DNA from 4 places in the Hydrogenophaga sp. L310 genome. Region 4 is predicted to be linked to each of the others. Evidence: predicted binding sites of a transcription regulator. Region 4 holds the regulator's gene; each other region holds the start of a gene.
The links. Region 4 encodes sigma-54, which starts transcription at its own class of promoters, with help from an activator protein. Its sites were predicted from a motif close to TGGCANGNAANCTGCTTT; they were not measured.
Positions count from the first base shown of each region.

Region 1 (4,950 bases), on a different contig from region 4:
TCCTGGCCCGACGCGTCGGCGTAGACGTTGTAGGTGACGCCGTTGTCGCGGATCTGGCGCTGCAGGTTGTCGTTGCGGCGGTTCAGGTCGGCCAGGCCATCGGTCCCGACGTGGTCAAAGAAACTCGACCAGGTGGGGTTGAGCGCTTCGGCGCTTTCTGCGCCGGGGGCGGGCGCGCCACGCAACTCGTCCCGGTGTCCGGTGTCGGCGGGCACCGAAAGCGACAAAGCCCAGTCACCGGGGGAATCCGGGCTGAGCTCGTCGAAGAGGGAATCGGAGGCATCTGTATTCACGGGGTCCGAGTATGCCTTCGCTTCTCTCGCAGGGCCTTGGGGCGAAACCCGATCCGGAGGAGGCCTCGTGTCGTCCTTCACGTCAATGGCGCAAATCCAGCGTGAACGGGAACTCGCGGCTCGGCGTGGCGGGTGCCACGTCCATCTTGCCGGCCGTGTGGCCCATCTGGAAAAAGCGCGACATGCGGCGGCTTTCGGCCTCGTAGGCGTTGATCGGGAAGGTGTCGTAACTGCGGCCACCGGGGTGGGCCACGTGGTACTGGCAGCCACCCAGCGAGCGCTGCATCCAGGTGTCCACGATGTCGAAGGTGAGCGGCGCGTGCGCGGGAATCGACGGGTGCAGCGCCGACGGCGGGCTCCAGGCCTTGTAGCGCACGCCCGCGACGAATTCGCCCACGGTGCCGGTGCTCTGCACCGGAATGGCGCGGCCGTTGCAGGTGATGACATAGCGGCTGTCGTTGTAGCCACTCACGCGCACCTCGATGCGCTCCAGCGACGAATCGACGTAACGCACGGTGCCGCCGGGCGCGCCTTCTTCGCCCATCACGTGCCAGGGCTCCAGCGCGCTGCGCAGCGTGAGCTCGATGCCGCGCGCCGAGACCTCGCCCACGAGCGGGAAGCGGAACTCGAAGTGCGGCTCGAACCAGGCCATGTCCAGCGGGTAGCCGAAGTCGGTCAGGTCGGCCAGCACGTCTTCGAAGTCCATGCGGATGAAGGTCGGCAGCACGAACCGGTCGTGCAGCTCGGTGCCCCAGCGCGTGAGCTTGTGCGTAAAAGGCTGTTGCCAGAAACGCGAGACCAGCGCACGCAGCAGCAGCTGCTGGGCGATGCTCATGCGGGCGTGCGGCGGCATCTCGAACGCGCGCAGCTCCAGCAGGCCCAGGCGGCCGGTGGGCGAGTCGGGTGAGAACAGTTTGTCGATGCAGAACTCGCTGCGGTGCGTGTTGCCGGTGACGTCGATCAGGATGTTGCGCAGCGTGCGGTCGACCAGCCAGGGCGGCATGAAACTGTCGCCCCCACGCTCCCCCGCTGCGCGAGGTCCGCTGCCCCCCGAGGGGGCTGCCCCGCCTTGGGGCGGCCCGGCGGCGGGTCCTTGCCCGTAGCGGCTGCTTTGTTTGGCGATTTCTTGCAGTGCGATCTCCAGCTCGTACAGCTGGTCGTTGCGCGCCTCGTCCACGCGCGGCGCCTGGCTGGTCGGGCCGATGAACATGCCGCTGAACAGGTAGGAGAGCGACGGGTGGTTGTGCCAGTAGGCGACCAGGCTGCCCAGCAGTTCGGGGCGGCGCAGGAAAGGCGAGTCGGCCGGCGTGGCGCCGCCGAGCACAAAGTGGTTGCCACCGCCGGTGCCGGTGTGGCGGCCATCGGTCATGAACTTCTCGGCGCACAGGCGCGTCTGGTGCGCGGCCTCGTACAGGAACTCGGTGCGTTCGACCAGTTCGTCCCAGCTGCTGCTGGGGTGGATGTTGACTTCGATGACGCCCGGGTCGGGCGTGACCTGCAGCATCTTCAGGCGCGGGTCGCGCGGCGGCGGGTAGCCTTCGAGCACGATGGTCATGCCCAGCTTCTCGGCCGTGTCTTCCACCGCGGAGAGCAGATCCAGGTAGTCTTCGAGGCGCTGCATGGGCGGCATGAACACGTAGAGGTGCTGCGTCTTGCCGCCACCGGCTTTTTCGGCCTTGGGGCCGTTGGCGCGGTGCGGGTCGCGCGACTCGACCACCAGCGCGGTGCGCGTGAGCCAGGCGGCCGATTCGTGGCGCTGCGGGAACCTGGACGACAGCGCCTGCGCGGGCGCGGCGCCCGGGCCGGGCTGGCCAGGACGCAGGCCGTCGATGGCCGGGCCGGGGGCATCAAAGTCCATGCCCTGCATGGACACCATGCCACCTTCGGCAAAACCACCGCCCACCTGGTGCGGCGACACCTGGTGTTTCACGGTGGCGCCGCGCGGCAGCGGGTCGCGCGCGGTGTGCGGGTCCTGCTCGATGTGGTAGGGGTAGTCGGCCGCCGACACCCAGGGCAGGGAGTCCAGCGGCAGGCGGTAGCCCATGGGCGAATCGCCGGGCACGAGGTACATGCGCTCGTCGCGGAAGAACCACGGGCCGGTGGACCAGACGGTGCCGGAAACGCGGTGGTAGCTGCTCTTGCCGTTGCTGGAAGGCTGTCCGGTGTCGTTGGCCTGCAGCGGCAGCACGTAGCCCACGGTGGCGTCCAGCCCCTGCGTGAAGACGCGGCGCAGGCGCGCGCGCTCCAGCTCGTCGTCGAGCTTGGCGTCGAACGGATCCACGTTCACCGGCAGGCGGCGTTCGCGCCAGAGGAAATACCAGGTGTCCTCGTAGCCGGGCGTGATGAATTGTGTGGACACGCCCAGCTTGCGCGCGAGGGCCTGCGTGAAGCGGCGCGCGTCTTCGCTGTCGTATGCCGCCACATCGCGTTCGTCGGCCAGCAGGGCCGGGTTGTTCCAGCAGGGCTGGCCGTCGGCGCGCCAGAAGATCGAGAGCGCCCAGCGCGGCAGCTGCTCGCCGGGATACCACTTGCCCTGGCCCATGTGCACGAAGCCGCCGTGGCCGTATTGCTCGCGCAGGCGGCCCAGCAGCTCGGTGGCATAGCCACGTTTGGTGGGGCCGAGCGCGTCGGTGTTCCACTCGGCGGCGTCGCGGTCGGTCACGGCCACGTAGGTGGGTTCGCCGCCCATGGTGAGGCGCACGTCGTGTTTCACCAGGTCGGCATCGACCTTCTGGCCCAGCGTGACCATGCTGGCCCACTGCTCCTCGGTGTAGGGCTTGGTCACGCGCGGCGATTCGTAGACACGTGTCACGCCCATGTGGTGCTCGAAGGTGACTTCGCACTTGTCCATGGCGCCTTCCACCGGCGCCGCGCTGGACGGCTGCGGCGTGCAGGCCAGCGGGATGTGGCCTTCACCGGCCAGCAGGCCGGAGGTGGGATCGAGCCCGATCCAGCCGGCGCCGGGCAGGAAGACCTCGCACCAGGCGTGCAGGTCGGTGAAGTCTTTTTCGGGGCCGCTCGGGCCGTCGATGCTTTTCACATCGGGCGCGAGCTGGATCAGGTAGCCCGAGACGAAGCGCGCGGCCAGGCCCAGGTGGCGCAGCATCTGCACCAGCAGCCAGCCGGTGTCGCGGCAGGAACCGCTCTTGAGCTTGAGCGTTTCTTCGGGTGTCTGTACGCCCGGCTCCATGCGGATGGTGTACGAGATGTCGCGCTGCAGCATCTGGTTCACGTCGACCAGGAAGTCGATGGTGCGGCGCTTCTTCAGGTCCACCTGGGCGAGGTAGGCCTTGAGGTCTTCGGTGAGTGGCGCGGTGGCCAGGTAGGGCGCGAGTTCCTGCAGCTGCGAGGCGTCGTAGCTGAACGGGAATTCTTCGGCGCGCGGCTCCAGGAAAAAGTCAAAGGGGTTGTGCACCGCCATCTCGACCACCAGGTCGATCGTGACCTTGAACTCGGTGGTGGGCTCGGGGAACACCAGGCGCGCCTGGTAGTTGGCGAACGGGTCCTGCTGCCAGTTGATGAAGTGGCCCGCCGGTTCGATCTTCTGCGAGTACGACAGCACCTTGGTGCGGCTGTGCGGTGCGGGGCGCAGGCGCACCACCTGGGGACCGAGTTTGACCAGGCGGTCGTACCGATAATGGGTGATGTGGCTCAGGGCAACATGAATGGCCATGCTGGTGTCTTTCAACAGGGGGAAGAAAACGATGGGTCCGCGGACGAGAAAAGGGTCGTCGCGGCTTGCTGCCATGCTAGCAAGTCTTGCGCCACGGCTGTGTGACAAAGCTGCCCTGTGCGGGCCCAGGGTACCGGGCTGAGCATGGCGGGCCTGGCGTTGGCCTGGCTGCCCGGGTGGGTGTTCGGGGTTGCCTGGCAGTTGCAGCAGGTCGCGCTCTGGCCTTGGCAGGGGTACGGGGGGCTGCTGTTCGCCAGTGGGCTGCTGATGGCCTGGCTGCTGTGGCGGGGCTCACCGGGTGGGCGTCGGTCGGCGTGGGTCCTGGTGCTGGCGATGGCGGCCGGTGCGTGGGCGGGAGCGGGCCTGACCGGCCTGCGCGCAGCCCACTTTGCATCGCAGGCGCTCGACCCGGCCCTGCAGGGCCTTGACATCGAAGTCACCGGGCGCATCGCCTCGATGCCACAGCGACTGGCCGACGGTGCTCGTTTCGAGCTGGCGGTGGAGTCCGCCGCCCGCGACGGCCGGCCGGTGCGCTTGCCCCCGTTGCTGCAACTGGGCTGGTTCAGTCGGGCGGGGTCCAAAGGCGATGGGGCTGCCCCCGGCCCCGACTGGCGCGCGGGGGACCGCTGGCGTTTCAGCGTGCGTTTGCGCAGTCCGCACGGCAACGCCAACCCGCATGGTTTTGACCGCGAGCGCTGGCTATGGGAAAACGGCATCGGCGCCACCGGCTACGTGCGCAACGGACCGCGCGACCCGGTCCCGCAGTATCTGGGGGGCAGCAGCTGGTACCCGCTGGAGGCGGTGCGTCAGACGGTCGGCGAGCGCATCACCGGCCAGGTGGCCGACCCCCGCAGCGCTGGTGTGCTAGCGGCCCTCGTGGTGGGCGATCAGAGCGCCATCGAGCGCGCCGACTGGGACCTCTTTCGCACCACCGGCGTGGCCCACCTCATGAGCATCTCGGGTCTGCACGTCACCATGTTCGCC
Region 1 is NZ_JBVPZA010000002.1:555,340-560,289, forward strand. It holds gene AC0GNO_RS06330 (circularly permuted type 2 ATP-grasp protein) at 1-293, opposite strand, end outside; gene AC0GNO_RS06335 (transglutaminase family protein) at 376-3,966, opposite strand; gene AC0GNO_RS06340 (DNA internalization-related competence protein ComEC/Rec2) at 4,111-4,950, shown strand, end outside.
Region 1: the regulator sigma-54 is predicted to act here: its motif matches at 4,043-4,060, upstream of AC0GNO_RS06335 (transglutaminase family protein).

Region 2 (4,950 bases), on a different contig from region 4:
AGCTCGTCGCCCAGCAGCTGGTAGGTCGGGCAGGTGGCGGTGCAGAAACCGCAGTGCACGCACTTGCGCAGGATGGCTTCGGCGGCGCGACCATCGGCGCGCGCCTGGTATTCGGGGGAGAGGTTGGTTTGCATGTGAGATCAGCCCTTTGAAACTGGGCGCCGGGCCGCCCCAAGCCGGGTTTGCACCCCCTGGGGGGGCAGCGACCCGCTCGGCGGCGGAGCGAGGGGGCTCATGTTCTGCCGGGGTTGAAGAGGCCTGCCGGGTCGAACTCGGCGCGCAGGCGTTGCGTGATGGTGTCGATGACGGCTGTCTGGCGGTCGAAGCGCGGCACACCGGGCGCACCGTCGGCGCCGGCACGGAACAGCGTGGCGTGGCCGTTCACCGCCGCGGCGGCGCTGCGGATTTCAGCAGCGGCCGACGCAGGCGCCCAGAGCCAGCGCTGCGCGCCGTGCCACTCGATCAGTTGCGCAAAGGGCAACGAAATGACCGCTGCGGTCTGCGGCACCGACAGGCGCCACAGGCAGAGATCGGGCGCGGGCGCGTTGAAAAACGGCAAGGTCTGGTCCCGGCAGGCGGCCCAGTCGGGGCCTGTCTCGGCGTTGTCCATGCGCTGGCCGCCCGCTTCGCGCGCCAGCCGCTCGCAGGCGGACTCCACCGCGGCCACGGCACCACGCAGGCGCAGGAACAGCAGCTCGGGTGCGTCGGCCTGGGTCTGGTCCTTCACCCAGCAGCTGGCATTCAATGGCAGCGGCTGACCACCCCAGCGGTGCAGCTGTTCCAGCGCGTCGTGCTGGCCCAGCGAGAACACGAGCGTGGCTTCGGCCGGTGCCACCGGCAGCACCTTGAGCGAAATGTCGGTGACGATGCCCAGCGTGCCCATCGAGCCGGCCAGAACACGGCTGACGTCGTAACCCGCCACGTTTTTCATCACCTGGCCACCGAAGGTGAGCCACTCGCCCCGGCCGTCGATGAACTGCACGCCGAGCACGTAGTCGCGCACACCGCCGGCGCTGGCGCGCGCCGGGCCGGCCAGCCCGGCCGCGACCGCGCCACCGATGGTGGACGCGGAGCCAAAGCGCGGAGGTTCAAACGGCAGGCACTGGCCCTGTTCGGCGAGCGCCGCTTCCAGCTCGATCAGCGGCGTGCCGGCCCGCACCGTCACCACCAGCTCGCTCGGCTCGTGGCTCACGATGCCGGCCCACCCGCTGGTGGACAGGGTCTCACCCGCGACGGGCTGACCGTAAAAGGCCTTGGTGTCGCCACCGATGATGCGCAGGGACCGGCGCGCAGACGCGGCGGCGCGCACCTGGTCGATCAACTGGCGGGGGGATTCGGTGGGGCTGTAACTCATGGCCGCCATCGTAGCGGCCACACCGATGCGGGTTTTGAATTTTTTGCACGCGGCGCTGCAAATGCAGCGCAAGGGCCCGGCAGGGCGACTACCGCGTGTACCCGAGGCACATGCCCGCATTGGGCCGGCCCTTGCACTCGCGTTTGAGGCGTTTTTCCCGCGCCGCGGGTTTCTCGCTGGAGGGCGCGTCGACGAAGGTGACCTTGCTCGGGGGCTTCTGGCCACCAGAACTCCCTGGGGCCTGGCCCGTCGCGGCGATCGCGATGGGCGTGATCGCCGTCAATGCAAAAACGAACGATCCGGTCGCGATCCGACCGGTCCACCCGCGTGACAGTGCCTGGGACATGGTTTCCTCCTGATGTTGTGGTGTCCTGCCACGATGATACGGAGCAAAACGAAAAAAACCCCGTGTGCCTTGCGGCAGCACGGGGTCAACATCCAAAGGAGACTCTGGGTAACAACGCGGTGGCGACGGTCGGTGAACCTTGTCGCGCGCCGCGCTGGAACCGTTCAGCGGTTGTAGGCGGTTTCGCCGTGGGACGTGATGTCCAGACCTTCGCGTTCGGCTTCTTCCGAGACGCGCAGACCCATGATCAGGTCAACAATCTTGTAGGCGATGAAGGCCACGACGCTGGACCACACGATGGTGATGACCACGCCTTCGGCCTGGATCAGCAGCTGGCTGGCGATGGAGTAGTCGTCGCCCTTGACGCCGCCGAGCGAGCCGGCCGAGAACACGCCGGTCAGCAGGGCACCAACGATGCCGCCGACGCCGTGCACACCGAACACATCGAGCGAGTCGTCCGCGCCGAGCATCTTCTTGAGGCCCGAGACGCCCCACAGGCACAGGAAGCCAGCCACCAGGCCGATGACGATGGCACCCATGGGGCCCACGGTTCCGCAAGCCGGGGTGATGGCGACCAGACCCGCGACCGCACCGGACGCGGCGCCCAGCATGGAGGCCTTGCCCTTGCCCAGCGTCTCACCCACACACCAGGCCAGCACGGCGGCGGCGGTGGCGAACAGGGTGTTGATGAAGGCGAGCGTGGTGCCGCCGTTGGCTTCCAGGTTGGAGCCGGCGTTGAAGCCGAACCAGCCCACCCACAGCAGCGAGGCACCGACCATGGTCAGCGTCAGGCTGTGAGGCGCCATCGATTCCTTGCCGTAGCCGATGCGCTTGCCCAGCACGTAGGCACCGACCAGACCGGCCATGGCGGCGTTGATGTGCACCACGGTGCCGCCGGCGAAGTCCAGCGCGCCCTTGTCGAACAGGTAGCCACCGGTACCCCAGACCATGTGGGCGATCGGGATGTAGCTGAACGTGAACCAGATGGCGCAGAACAGCAGCACGGCGCCGAACTTGATGCGCTCGGCGAACGATCCCACGATCAGCGCGCAGGTGATGCCGGCGAATGTGCACTGGAAGGCGATGAAGATGTACTCGGGGATCATCACGCCAGCGGTGAACGTGGCGGCGAGCGAGTCGGGCGTGATGCCCTTCAGGAACACCTTGTCGAGGTTGCCGAAAATCAGGCCCTCACCACCGAACGCCAGGCTGTAACCGTAGACGGCCCACAGCACGGCGATCAGCGAGAAGACGACCATCACCTGCATCAGCACCGACAGCATGTTCTTGCTGCGCACCAGGCCGCCGTAGAACAGGGCCAGGCCGGGCACGACCATCAGCAGCACGAGGATGGTGGAGATCATCATCCAGGTCACGTCGCCCTTGTCGACGGTTTCCTTGACGGCCTCTTCAGCGGGTGCCGCTTCAGCAGCAGCAGGGGCTTCAACAGCCGGTGCCTCGGCAGCGGGTGCTGCGGCCGGCGCATCGGCCGCGGGTGCCGCATCGGCAGCCGGTGCTGCGACAGCGGCCGGCGCTTCGGTCGTGGTCTGGGCCACGGCGTTCAGGCCACCAAAAGCCAGTCCAACGCCCAACAACAGGGTTGCAAGTAGTTTTTTCATGTTGATGATCTTTCTTGTGCAGGGCGTTGATCAGAGCGCTTCTTTGCCGGTTTCACCGGTGCGGATGCGAACCACCTGTTCGAGGTCGGTGACGAAAATCTTGCCGTCGCCGATCTTGCCGGTGCGTGCGGCGCCTTCGATGGCTTCGATCACGCGGTCCACGAGGCCGTCGTCCACGGCGGCTTCGATCTTCACTTTGGGCAGAAAGTCGACCACGTACTCCGCGCCGCGGTACAGCTCGGTGTGGCCCTTCTGGCGGCCGAAGCCCTTGACTTCGGTGACGGTGATGCCTTGCACGCCCATGCTGGAAAGCGCTTCGCGCACTTCGTCCAGCTTGAACGGCTTGATGATGGCTGAAACCATTTTCATGCTGTGATTCCTCTTCTAGTACGTGGTGCTCACGCCGTGAGGCATGCACCGGGGCTGACACGGGCAGTGCTGGCCACGAGGGCTGACACCACTTTGGATGCGGACTGTTTCATGGCAGCGCCATGGTCTTGATTCAATCGCTTACACCCCCAAGCACGGACCGTGCCAACCGCGTTCCGATCGGATCGGGCCGAGGCGACCCGCGCTGTCGTGAAAACACCGCGCAACGCCAGCGTGGTGGCCGGCGGATCGGCGGCCTGTGCCATGATGGGCGCGCTCGTGCCGACTGGGGTGGCTGTCACCACCGAACCCAGGCACCAAATTTGTGCATCGAAGTTCCAACGCCCGGAGAGGCGCTTCAGGACTGCCGTGCACCGAAACAGGGAGGAAATTCAGATGAGTCTGTCATTGGTGCACAGCCGTGCGCTGCTGGGCCTGGAAGCGCGTCCGGTGCAGGTGGAAGTCCACCTCGCCAACGGCCTGCCCAGTTTCACGCTGGTGGGTCTGGCCGACACGGAAGTGAAAGAAGCGCGCGAACGTGTGCGTTCGGCCATCGCCAACGCTGGGCTCGAATTCCCCAGCAACAAGCGCATCACCGTCAACCTCGCCCCGGCCGATCTGCCCAAGGACTCGGGCCGCTTCGACCTGCCGATCGCGCTCGGCATCCTCGCCGCCAACGGGCAGATCAACGCCGCCCGGCTGGCGGGCTGGGAATTCGCGGGCGAACTCTCGCTGGGCGGCGAACTGCGCCCGGTGCGCGGCGCCCTGGCGATGAGCCTGGCGCTGCACCGCGACGCCAACGCCGCCACCGCAGCACCCTCCCGGCTGGTGCTGCCGCCCGGCAGCGCCGAAGAAGCCGCGCTGGTGCCGCAGGCAAAGGTGTACCGCGCCCGCCACCTGCTGGACGTGGTGGCGCAGTTCCTGCCCGAAAGCGCAGCGGGCGGCGAGGCACCCCCCGACGACGGCGGCTGGGTGCGCCTGGCCGCGACGCAGATCGGTCAGACCGTGGCCTACGCCGATCTCGCCGAAGTGAAGGGCCAGGCCGCGGCCAAACGCGCGCTGGAGATCGCGGCGGCCGGCGGACACAGCGTCCTGATGGTCGGGCCGCCCGGCTCGGGCAAGAGCATGCTGGCCCAGCGCTTCGCCGGCCTGCTGCCGCCGATGAGCGCGTCGGAAGCGCTCGAATCCGCCGCGGTGGCCTCGCTAGCCGGGCGCTTTCGGCTGGACCACTGGGGGCAGCGCCCCACCTGCGCACCGCACCA
Region 2 is NZ_JBVPZA010000008.1:46,243-51,192, forward strand. It holds gene glcF (glycolate oxidase subunit GlcF) at 1-134, opposite strand, end outside; gene glcE (glycolate oxidase subunit GlcE) at 233-1,354, opposite strand; gene AC0GNO_RS14360 (hypothetical protein) at 1,443-1,700, opposite strand; gene AC0GNO_RS14365 (ammonium transporter) at 1,865-3,319, opposite strand; gene AC0GNO_RS14370 (P-II family nitrogen regulator) at 3,350-3,688, opposite strand; gene AC0GNO_RS14375 (YifB family Mg chelatase-like AAA ATPase) at 4,085-4,950, shown strand, end outside.
Region 2: the regulator sigma-54 is predicted to act here: its motif matches at 3,839-3,856, upstream of AC0GNO_RS14370 (P-II family nitrogen regulator).

Region 3 (4,950 bases), on a different contig from region 4:
CGTGTTCGGTGCAGCCGCACATGGCCTTGAGCTTGGGCGTGGCCGAGTAGTCGCCGCCGGCGGTGAACATGAGGATCTGTTCAACCAGACCCGTGCAGGAGCCGCACGAGGCGCTGGCCTTGGTGTGCTTCTTGACTTCGTCCAGTGTGAACAGGCCCTTGTCGCGGATCGCCTTGCAGATGGTGCCCTTGGTCACGCCGTTGCAGCCGCAGACCTCGTCGCTGTCTTTCATGGCGGCGGCCTTGTTCTGGCCCTGGTGGCCCACGTCGCCGATGTTGCTCTCGCCAAACATCAGCTTGTCGCGGATGTCGGCCACGCTGCGGCCGTCGCGCAGCAGCTTGAAGTACCAGCTGCCGTCCACCGTGTCGCCGTAGAGGCAGGCGCCGATCAGCTTGTCGCCCTGGATCACGAGCTTCTTGTAGACGCCGCCCGAGGGGTCGCTCATGACGATTTCTTCGGTGTCGTCGCCGCCGGTGAAGTTGCCAGCGCTGAAGAGGTCGATGCCCGTGACCTTGAGTTTGGTGGAGGTGAGCGAGCCGGTGTAGCGGCCGATGCCGAACTCGGCCAGGTGCGTGGCCAGCACCTTGCCCTGCTCGAACAGCGGCGCCACCAGGCCGTAGGCGATGCCGCGGTGCGCCGCGCATTCGCCCACCGCGTAGATGCGCGCGTCGGTGATGGTCTGCATGGTGTCGCTCACCACGATGCCCTTGTTCACATGCAGGCGCATGCTCTCGGCCAGCGCCGTGTTGGGGCGGATGCCCACGGCCATCACCACAAGGTCTGCCGGTACCTCGGTGCCGTCCTTGAAGCGGATGGCCTTCACGCGGCCGCCTTTGCCATCGTCCTTGTCGCCCACCAGCTCCTGCGTCTGCGCGCCGATCAGGAACTTCATGCCGCGCTCTTCCAGCGAGGCCTGCAGCATCTTGCCGGCCACGTCGTCGAGCTGGCGCTCCATCAGCCACGGGGCCACGTGCACCACGCTCACTGTCATGCCGCGCTTCATCAGGCCGTTGGCCGCTTCCAGGCCGAGCAAGCCGCCGCCGATGACCACCGCGTGTTTGTAGGTCTTGGCCGCGTCGATCATGGCCTGGGTGTCGGCGATGTCGCGGTAGGCGAGCACGCCCTCCAGGTCTTTGCCGGGGATGGGCAGGATGAAGGGGTTGGAGCCGGTGGCCATGATCAGGCGGTCGTATTCGGCCGAGACCTTCTCGCCGTTCGGGCCGACCGCGTGCACGATGCGCTTGATGCGGTCCACCTCGGTGACCTTGTAGCCGGCGTGCAGGGTGATGCCGTGGTCGGTGTACCAGGACCAGTCGTTCAGCACGATCTCTTCCAGCGTCTGCTCACCCGCGAGCACCGGCGACAGCAGGATGCGGTTGTAGTTGGGGTGCGGCTCCGCGCCGAAGACGGTGATGTCGTAGAACTCGGGCGCGATCTTCAGCAGCTCTTCGAGCGTGCGCACACCGGCCATGCCGTTGCCCACCATCACCAGTTTAGATTTTTTCATCGCGGCTACTCCAGTTGTGATTCGCAAAAGGGGGGTGCAAGCCATGGCCGGCGCAGAGGCGCACGGGCGCCATGCGGCACCAGGAAAGGTCTGGGGAAAATGCAGATTCAGTGGCCGTTGGCCAAAGCCGGGCTTGCCAAGTTGCAAAACCGGTATCACGCTGCACACGTCGTTGTATGCAGAGCCCACGACGCTGCGGTCGGGGTCGAGCGCTTCGTCACGCTCGCCTCAGACAATGCAAAAGCTGTGCCATATGATCCGGCGCTCGCCGCGGGTGGCACAGTGGGGCGCCCGCGGCGATGCTGCGTGACCCGTTTGTGCCATCCTCCGGTTTATCCAAGTCCTTGATTCATATGACTTCTGCGCTGGTTTTCCTCGAAGGCTCTGCGAGCCCTCAACCGCTGGTGAACGACCTGGAAGCCTGCGGGGTCCAGGTGCTCGCCGTGCTGGATGCCGGCAGCAAATTGGTGCAGGGCGTGGTGCGCCATGCACCAGACTTGGTGATTGGCGAGGTGCCGCAGCCCGGCGACGCGCTGTTTGAGACCACCCAAACGCTGGCCAGCGTGGCCCCGTGCCCGGTGATCGTGTTCACGCACGACGGCGACGCCGCACGCATCGAGCGCGCGGTGGCCTCGGGCATCCACGCCTGGGTGGTCAACGGCTACAGCGCGCAGCGCCTGCGCCCGTTGATTCAATTGGCGCAGGCCCGCTTTCGCCGCGAGCAGGTCCTGCTGGATGAGCTGAAAGACGTGACCTCGCGTTTTGAGGAGCGCAAGGCCGTGGAGCGCGCCAAAGGCATCCTGATGAGCGCGCGCCAGGTCAGCGACGACGCCGCTTTCGAGATCCTGCGCACCGCTTCGATGCACAGCAACCAGCGCCTCGGCCAGGTGGCGCAGCACATCATCCAGTCGGCGCACTTCGCCGAAGGCGTGAACCGCGCCGGGCAGCTGCGCATGTTGTCGCAGCGCCTGGTCAAACACTGGCTGCTGCGGCTCGCGGGCGTGCAGGCCGCGCGCCACCTGACGCTGCAGACCGAGTCGGCCCAGCGCATCGACGCCAACCTCGCGCTGCTCGGCAAGAACCTCTCGCAGCCCACTTTTGGCGATCTGCTGGACCGCGTGGTGGTCACCTGGAAAGTCCTGAAGAAAGCGCTCAAGGCCGAGCCCGCGCAAGACCAGGTTGGCCCCATCAACGCGCTCGCCGAGCAGCTGCTGCAGGACGCCGAACGCCTGACCGCCAGTCTGGAAAGCGCCGGTTCCGTGAGCCCGCTGCGCATGCTCAACATGGCCGGGCGCCAGCGCATGCTGTCGCAGCGCTTTGCCAAGCTGGCGCTGCTCGGCGCGCTGGAAACCGGCGAGCCGCTGCAACAACGCCGTGCCGAGATGGAAGCCGTGCGCCAGGGCTTCGAGCAGGGGCTGGCCTATCTGAACGGCCTGCCGCTGTCCACGCCCGACATCCGCCGCACGCTGGAAGACGCCGCCGAGGGCTGGCAGGCGCTGCTCGCGGGCGCCGACCACGTGCACCGCCCGGCCGGGCGCGACCGCCTGCTGCGCCTCGAAGGCCTGGCCGCCGCCAGCGAAAGCCTGCTCGACAACTTCGAAGCCCTGTCCGCACAGTACGAGCGCAGCATGCAGATGCTCATGGGCTGACGCATGGCCTTTGAACTCGACATCGGCTTTGTGTCCCTCACGGGCCGCAAAGCCGTCAACGAAGACTTCTGCGCCGCCATGCTGCCCGCCGAGGGGCAGGAAGACATGGGCTCCATCGTCGCCATCGCCGACGGCGTGAGCGCCGGCGGCATGGGCCGCGAAGCCGCGCAGACCACCGTCACCAGCCTGGTGCGCGACTACTACGGCACCCCCGAAACCTGGGACACCACCGTCGCGCTCGACCGCATCATCGGCGCCCAGAACGCCTGGCTCGCCGGCATCAACCGCCGCCGCCAGCCCGCCATGGGTCTGACCACGCTCACCGCGCTGGTGCTGCGCGGCCAGTCGTACACCCTGGCCCATGTCGGCGACTCGCGCTGCTACCTGCTGCGCGAGGGGCAGACCCTGCAGCTCACGCACGACCACGTCGTCAACCACCCCGACTTCAAACACCAGCTGCTGCGCTCCGTGGGCGTCGAAGACCACCTCGTTGTGGACTACTTGCAGGGCGAGCTGCAGGTCGGCGACAGCTTCGTGCTGCTCACCGACGGCGTGCACGGCCGCCTGCCCGAGCGCCGCTGGCGCGAATGCGCCGCCCTGCCCACCGCGCAGGAAGCCGCCCGCTGGCTGGTGGACACCGCCCTCGCCGCCGGCAGCGACGACAACCTCACCGCCGTCGTCGTGCGCGTGCTGGGCCTGCTCGACGCCAACCTGCACGACGCCAACCGCGCCGTCCAGAGCCTGCCCATCCCGCCGCGCCTGCGCGTGGGCGAAGCCATCGACGGCTTCACCGTCACCGCGCTCGTGGCCGACAACGGCATCAACCTCATCTACCAGCTGCGCGACCCCGCCACCCAGACCCTCTACGCCCTCAAGACCCTCCACCCCGCCCGCGCGCACGACCAGGACGAACGCGCCATGCTCGCGCACGAAGCCTGGCTCGCCCGGCGCATGGTGTCGTCCCGCGCCGCCGGCAACCTGGTCCACGTGCACGAACAGCTGCCCACCGGCCAGTCGCGCTCGGCCTACTACCTGCTCTACGACTGGCACGGCGGCGAAACCCTGCAGCAGACGCTGGACCAGCAACACAAACTCGGCGCCCTGCAGGCCGTCAGCGCCGCCATGCAGACCCTGCGCGTGCTCGGCCTGCTGCACCGCCAGGGCGTGATCCACCGCGACATCAAACCCGCCAACCTGCACCAGGGCGACGACGGCGTGTTGCGCGTGCTCGACCTCGGCGTGGCCTTGAGCGGGCGCGAGCCCGACAGCATGCGCCGGCTGCACGCCGGCACGCCCAGCTACATCAACCCCGAGCAGTGGGGCCACCACGGCAAGGCCGGCGCCACCGAAGGCGAACCCGAACTGCCCGACGCCCAGAGCGACCTGTTCGCGCTCGGCGTCACGCTCTACCAGCTGCTCACCGGCAAGCTGCCCTATGGCGAGGTGTTGCCCTACCAGGTGGGTCGCTACTACCGCGACCCCACGCCGCCCAGCCGACACAACCCCGAAGTGCCGATCTGGCTCGATCACGTGGTGCTCAAAGCCGTGGCGCGCGACAAGTCGCTGCGCTTCGAAACCGCCGAAGAATTCCTGCTCGCGCTGGAGCGTGGCGCCTCACGCCCGCTCACCGTGCCGCCTGCTTCGGCGCTGCTGCAACGCGACCCGACCATGCTTTGGAAACTGCTGCTGGGGTTGAGCGTGATGTTCAACTTGCTGCTGGTGTATTGGCTGTTGTTTTTGCCGAAGTGAGTGGGAGTGATGTGGCTGCATGTGACGCCCAAGTAGACTGGCACG
Region 3 is NZ_JBVPZA010000002.1:284,726-289,675, forward strand. It holds gene nirB (nitrite reductase large subunit NirB) at 1-1,507, opposite strand, end outside; gene AC0GNO_RS05085 (type IV pili methyl-accepting chemotaxis transducer N-terminal domain-containing protein) at 1,861-3,156, shown strand; gene AC0GNO_RS05090 (protein kinase domain-containing protein) at 3,160-4,905, shown strand.
Region 3: the regulator sigma-54 is predicted to act here: its motif matches at 1,742-1,759, upstream of nirB (nitrite reductase large subunit NirB).

Region 4 (4,950 bases):
ACAGATCGCGTCCTTGATCTTCAGTGCGGCGAAGTTGAGGCTGGTCAGCGGGCTGTGCTGCGCGGTGATCTCGACCTTGATGGTCTGCTGCGGCGTGAACCAGATTTCCCAGGCGATCTCGCTGGCTGCGTTGTACAGGTCCTGCTCGCCGCGGTAACCACCGTGCCAGAGCTGCACCAGCACGCGCTGGCTCAGGCGGCTGTACAGGTTCAGGCGCATGGCGTCGCGCCACGAGGCCTTGATGCCCACACCGCCGCGGGCCTTGAAGGCCAGCGGTTCGTTGGTGATGCGCTGCACCTCGTCGGCGAGCATGTCCTCCACGCCGGCCGCACAGGGGAGAAACAACTTCAATTGATTCACAGGCTTTTTCTAAGGTTGGCCGGTGCGATGCGAAGTGCCTCGCGGTACTTGGCCACGGTGCGGCGCGCGCACTCGATGCCCTGCTCCTTGAGCAGGTCGGAGAGCTGGTTGTCGGACAGCGGTTTCTTGGGCTCTTCGGAGGCGATGAACTGTTTGAGCAGGGCGCGCACCGCGGTGCTCGACGCGTTGCCGCCGGTTTCGGTGCCGAGCGAAGAGCCGAAGAAGTACTTGAGCTCGTAGGTGCCGAACGGCGTGGCCATGTACTTGGCGGTGGTCACGCGGCTGATGGTGGACTCGTGCAGGCCCAGCTCGTCGGCGATCTCGCGCAGCACCAGCGGGCGCATGGCGAGTTCGCCGTGCATGAAGAAGTTGCGCTGGCGCTCGACGATGGCACTCGATACGCGCAGGATGGTGTCGAAACGCTGCTGGATGTTCTTGATGAACCAGCGCGCTTCCTGCAGGCGCTGCTGCATGGCGGCGTGGCCGGCTTCGCCGCCGTTGTCGCGACCGCCGCGGTTTTGCCGCATGGCGTTGGCGTACACGTCGTGCACGCGCAGGCGCGGCATCACGTCGGGATTCAGGATGACCTTGAAGCCCCGGCCGGCGCGTGTGACGATGACGTCGGGCACGACCACGTTGCGCTCCACATCGATGAAACGGCGCCCGGGTTTGGGTTCAAGCCGCGCGATGACACCCAGCGCGGCGCGCGCCGTTTCGTCGTCGATGCCGCACAGGGCGCACAGACGCTTGATGTCGCGTTTGGCCACCAGCTCCATCGACTGGTTGCAGATGGCCAGCGCCGCGCGCGCTTCGGGGGTGTTGCGCAGCTCTTCGATCTGCAGGCGCAGGCATTCGCCGAGGTTGCGCGCACCCACGCCGGTGGGCTCCATGTGCTGCAGCCAGCCCAGGGCCATGCGCAGCTGCGCTTCGACGGCCTCCAGCTCTTCGATGGCAGGCGAGGTGGCCTCGCGGCCGTGCATGAGCCGCCAGAAGTCCAGGGCGAGCTCGGCCATGTCGTCTTCGAGGTAGGCATCGTCGTTGAGCGATTCGATGAGGAAATACAGCGCCGCCGCGTCCTCGTCGCTCAGCCGCAGGCAGCGGGCCTGCTCGTGCAGGTGGTCCTGGAGGCTGACGGGACTGCGGGCCAGGTCGGCTGCGCTGGCGGTTTCGTCGTCGCCACCGGAGCCGCTGTTGCGCGCCGGTGCGTCGCCGCCCCATTCGCTGTCGTCAGGCGCCATCTCGACCGTGCCGTCGCCTTCCCAGCTTTCTTCCACCGGGGTGGCCCCGTCGAGCCGGCTTTCGATCTCGTCGCCTGAGCCGCTGTCGGCGGGCGCGTCGGACGTGCTGCTGACGCGGTCAGGCAGCGGGCCGTCAAATTCGGCGGGGGCGGCCACGGCGTCGGCCACCGGCAGCGCGGCATCGGCGATCTGTTCGCCGGCGCTCACCGGCGCATCGACCTGCTCCAGACCGAAAGCCTCGCGCTCGGCGATCTCTTCCGTGCGCTCCAGAAACGGGTTTTCGTCGAGCATCTGCTCGACCTCCTGCGCCATTTCCAGCGTGGAGAGTTGCAGCAGGCGGATCGATTGCTGCAACTGGGGCGTGAGCGCCAGGTGCTGCGATACACGCAGGGAGAGGCCTTGCTTCATGCCTGGGCGTACAGCAGTGGGAAACGGAGATTCGCCGCCGGGCCGCCCCAAGGCGAATCAACCCCCTTGGGGGGCAGCGCGCCGCGCAGCGGCAAGGCGTGGGGGCCACAAGACGCCGCCGGGCCGCCCCAAGGCGAATCAACCCCCTCGGGGGGCCGCGAAGTACATGCAATGACGAGCGTGGCGGTCATGTTCACATGCGGAAGTTCTCGCCCAGGTACACACGGCGTACTTCGGCGTTTTCCACGATCTCTGCGGTGGGACCGCTGGCCAGAACATGGCCGTCGCTGATGATGTAGGCGTGGTCGCAGATGCCCAGGGTTTCGCGCACGTTGTGATCGGTGATCAGCACACCGATGCCCCTGGACTTCAGAAAACCGATGATGTGCTGGATCTCCAGAACCGCAATCGGGTCGATGCCGGCAAAGGGTTCGTCCAGCAGGATGAAGCGCGGGCGCGTGGCCAGGGCCCGGGCGATTTCCACCCGGCGCCGCTCGCCCCCGGAAAGGGCGGGCGCCGGCGAATCGCGCAGATGGTCCACCCGCAGGTCCTTGAGCAGTTCATCGAGGCGGCTGCCGATTTCTGCTTCGGTCAGGGGTTTGCCATCCACATCGTGCTGCAGCTCCAGAACGGCGCGCACGTTCTGCGCCACCGTGAGTTTGCGGAAGATCGAGGCCTCTTGTGGCAGGTAACCCAGGCCCAGCCGGGCACGGCGGTGGATCGGCAAGCCTTCGATGCGCTGGCCGTCGAGCAGGATCTGCCCGCCATCGGCACGCAGCAGGCCCACGATCATGTAGAACGAGGTGGTCTTGCCGGCGCCGTTCGGGCCCAGCAGGCCGACCACTTCACCTTTGTCGACCTTGAGCGAGACATCCTTGACCACCGTGCGGGTGCCATAGGATTTCTTCAGACCCCGGACTTCCAGACTGCTGCGCACCGCCATCGCCTGAGGCGTGCTGGCCATGAGCATGGTCGTCACTTCTGCTTCTCGTTGAGATCGGTGCTGGGTCGCAGCTTGGCAGGATCGGTCGGGGCGGGTGCCGGGGACGCCGCATCGGGAATGGGCGTGAGCATGGCACGCACGCGACCCGAGGGGTTGGCGGCCGTGCGGTTGGCGGGTCCACCCTTGACGGTGAACACCTCGGTCAGGCTGTTGTAGGTGATCTGGTTGCCCACACTTTCGTCGTTCAGCTGGGTGCCGCGGTAGCGGCGCAAGACGGCGCTGCCGGTGAACACCACGGTCTGGGCCTTGCTGTCGTATTCGATGCGCTCACCCTCGCCTTCGATCCACTCGTCCAGACCTTCGCGCTTCTGGCGGAAGAAACCAGGCGCTGCCGCCGTGCCGGTCACCACGCCAAACTGGTTGCCCTGCGGATCCTGGCGCACGTCCATCTTGCTGCCCCGCATGACGATGGTGCCCTTGGTGATCAGGACATTGCCGGTGAAGACGCTGGTCTGCCGCGTGTCTTCGTAGCGCAGCGAGTCCGCCTCGATGTTCATGGGCTTGTCTTTGTCGGCCAGCTCCGCCTGGGCCGCGCCTGCCAGCACCAGACCGGCCATCGTGACAAAGAGACTGCGGATCCATGGGGGGGGAAGGTGGTGTGTGGGCATGGCTTTAATAGGGCACAAATCTTGCATTCATTGTAACGGTGCAAAGGCCACTTGTCGGCGTCCAGCGCTCAATGAACCGACCCGAAAAGCACAAGACCCGCCTGCAGCGGGTCTTGCTCGCGGCACGGGGAACCCGGGATCAGGTTTTGCGTGCTTCAGCAATGAGTGAATCGGCAATCAGCATCGTGCGCGGACCCTGCCCACCGATGTAAAAACGGCCCGCCACACCCAGCGCTGGTGTGCCTTCAACGTCATAAGCGTTCTGCAGCCCGATGGCGGCCTCGGCCATCTTGATGGCACTGCCGTTGAAGAAACCGGTGAATTTTTCACGGTCAACACCCTGCTTCTCCACCCAGGCGGTGATGGCCGGCGCCGTGGTCAGCGGCAAGCGCTCTTCGTGAAAAGCCTTGAACACCTTCTGGTGCAGGGCATCGACCAGGCCCATGGATTCCAGCGCGAAATACAGGCGCTGCATGGGCACAAAAGCCGTGTTGAAGGCCACCGGCACGCGGCGCACCTTCACATCGGCGGGCAGCTTCTTGATCCAGGCGTCGAGCAGCGGCTCGAAATGGTGACAGTGGATGCAGGAGTAGGCAAAAAACTCCACCACTTCCACCTGCCCCGGTGGCGTGCTGACCGGCACCGGCTTGCTCAGTCGGACAAAGTCCTTGCCCTCCTGGAACCCGACGCGCTGCGCCCAGGCGGGGCTGAGCCCCAGGCCACTGGCAGCGAGGGCACCGGCAGCCAGCAGAGAACGGGATAGATCGCGGCGTTGCATCGAATCAAACTCCTTGTGTTGACCTGCTTGGTTTCACAGGCCATGGGAAAAGTTCCGGGATGGGTTCAGCGCTGAACGCGCACCAGGGCGGCATCCACCCCGTTGACTTCGAGTTGTTCCAGCGTGGCGTCGGCCATGGCTTTCTGGCTGAATGGTCCGACGCGCACCCGGAAAACGGGGCGCCCGGACTGCTCCCGTTCGCTGATGTCGGCCGCCATGCCCAGCATGGCGAGTCGGGCGCGCTGGGCTTCGGCTTCTTCGGGCGCGCGGAACGCGCCCGCCTGCACGAAGTAAGTGAAAGGATCGGCCGGCACCGACGCACTGTCCGACGGTTCGGCCCCCTTGACCGCGCCGGTGCGCGCCCGCATCAGGTCGCCCAGGGGATCGGCCTGCGTCGGCTCTGGTTGCCGGGCGGCGGTCTTGTCGGCGGCCGGCTCGGTGGTCGTTGCGGCGGGACTGTCTGCCGGTTCAGCCACGGCTGAAGCGGGCGCCGGCTCCGGGCTCACAACCGGTGGTGGCAGGGTGGCCGGGCTGCCGGCCAGACCGGCATTGGGG
Region 4 is NZ_JBVPZA010000007.1:196,675-201,624, reverse strand. It holds gene AC0GNO_RS13935 (THUMP domain-containing class I SAM-dependent RNA methyltransferase) at 1-360, opposite strand, end outside; gene rpoN (RNA polymerase factor sigma-54) at 357-2,006, opposite strand; gene lptB (LPS export ABC transporter ATP-binding protein) at 2,200-2,976, opposite strand; gene lptA (lipopolysaccharide transport periplasmic protein LptA) at 2,982-3,617, opposite strand; gene AC0GNO_RS13915 (thiol:disulfide interchange protein DsbA/DsbL) at 3,757-4,395, opposite strand; gene AC0GNO_RS13910 (SPOR domain-containing protein) at 4,461-4,950, opposite strand, start outside.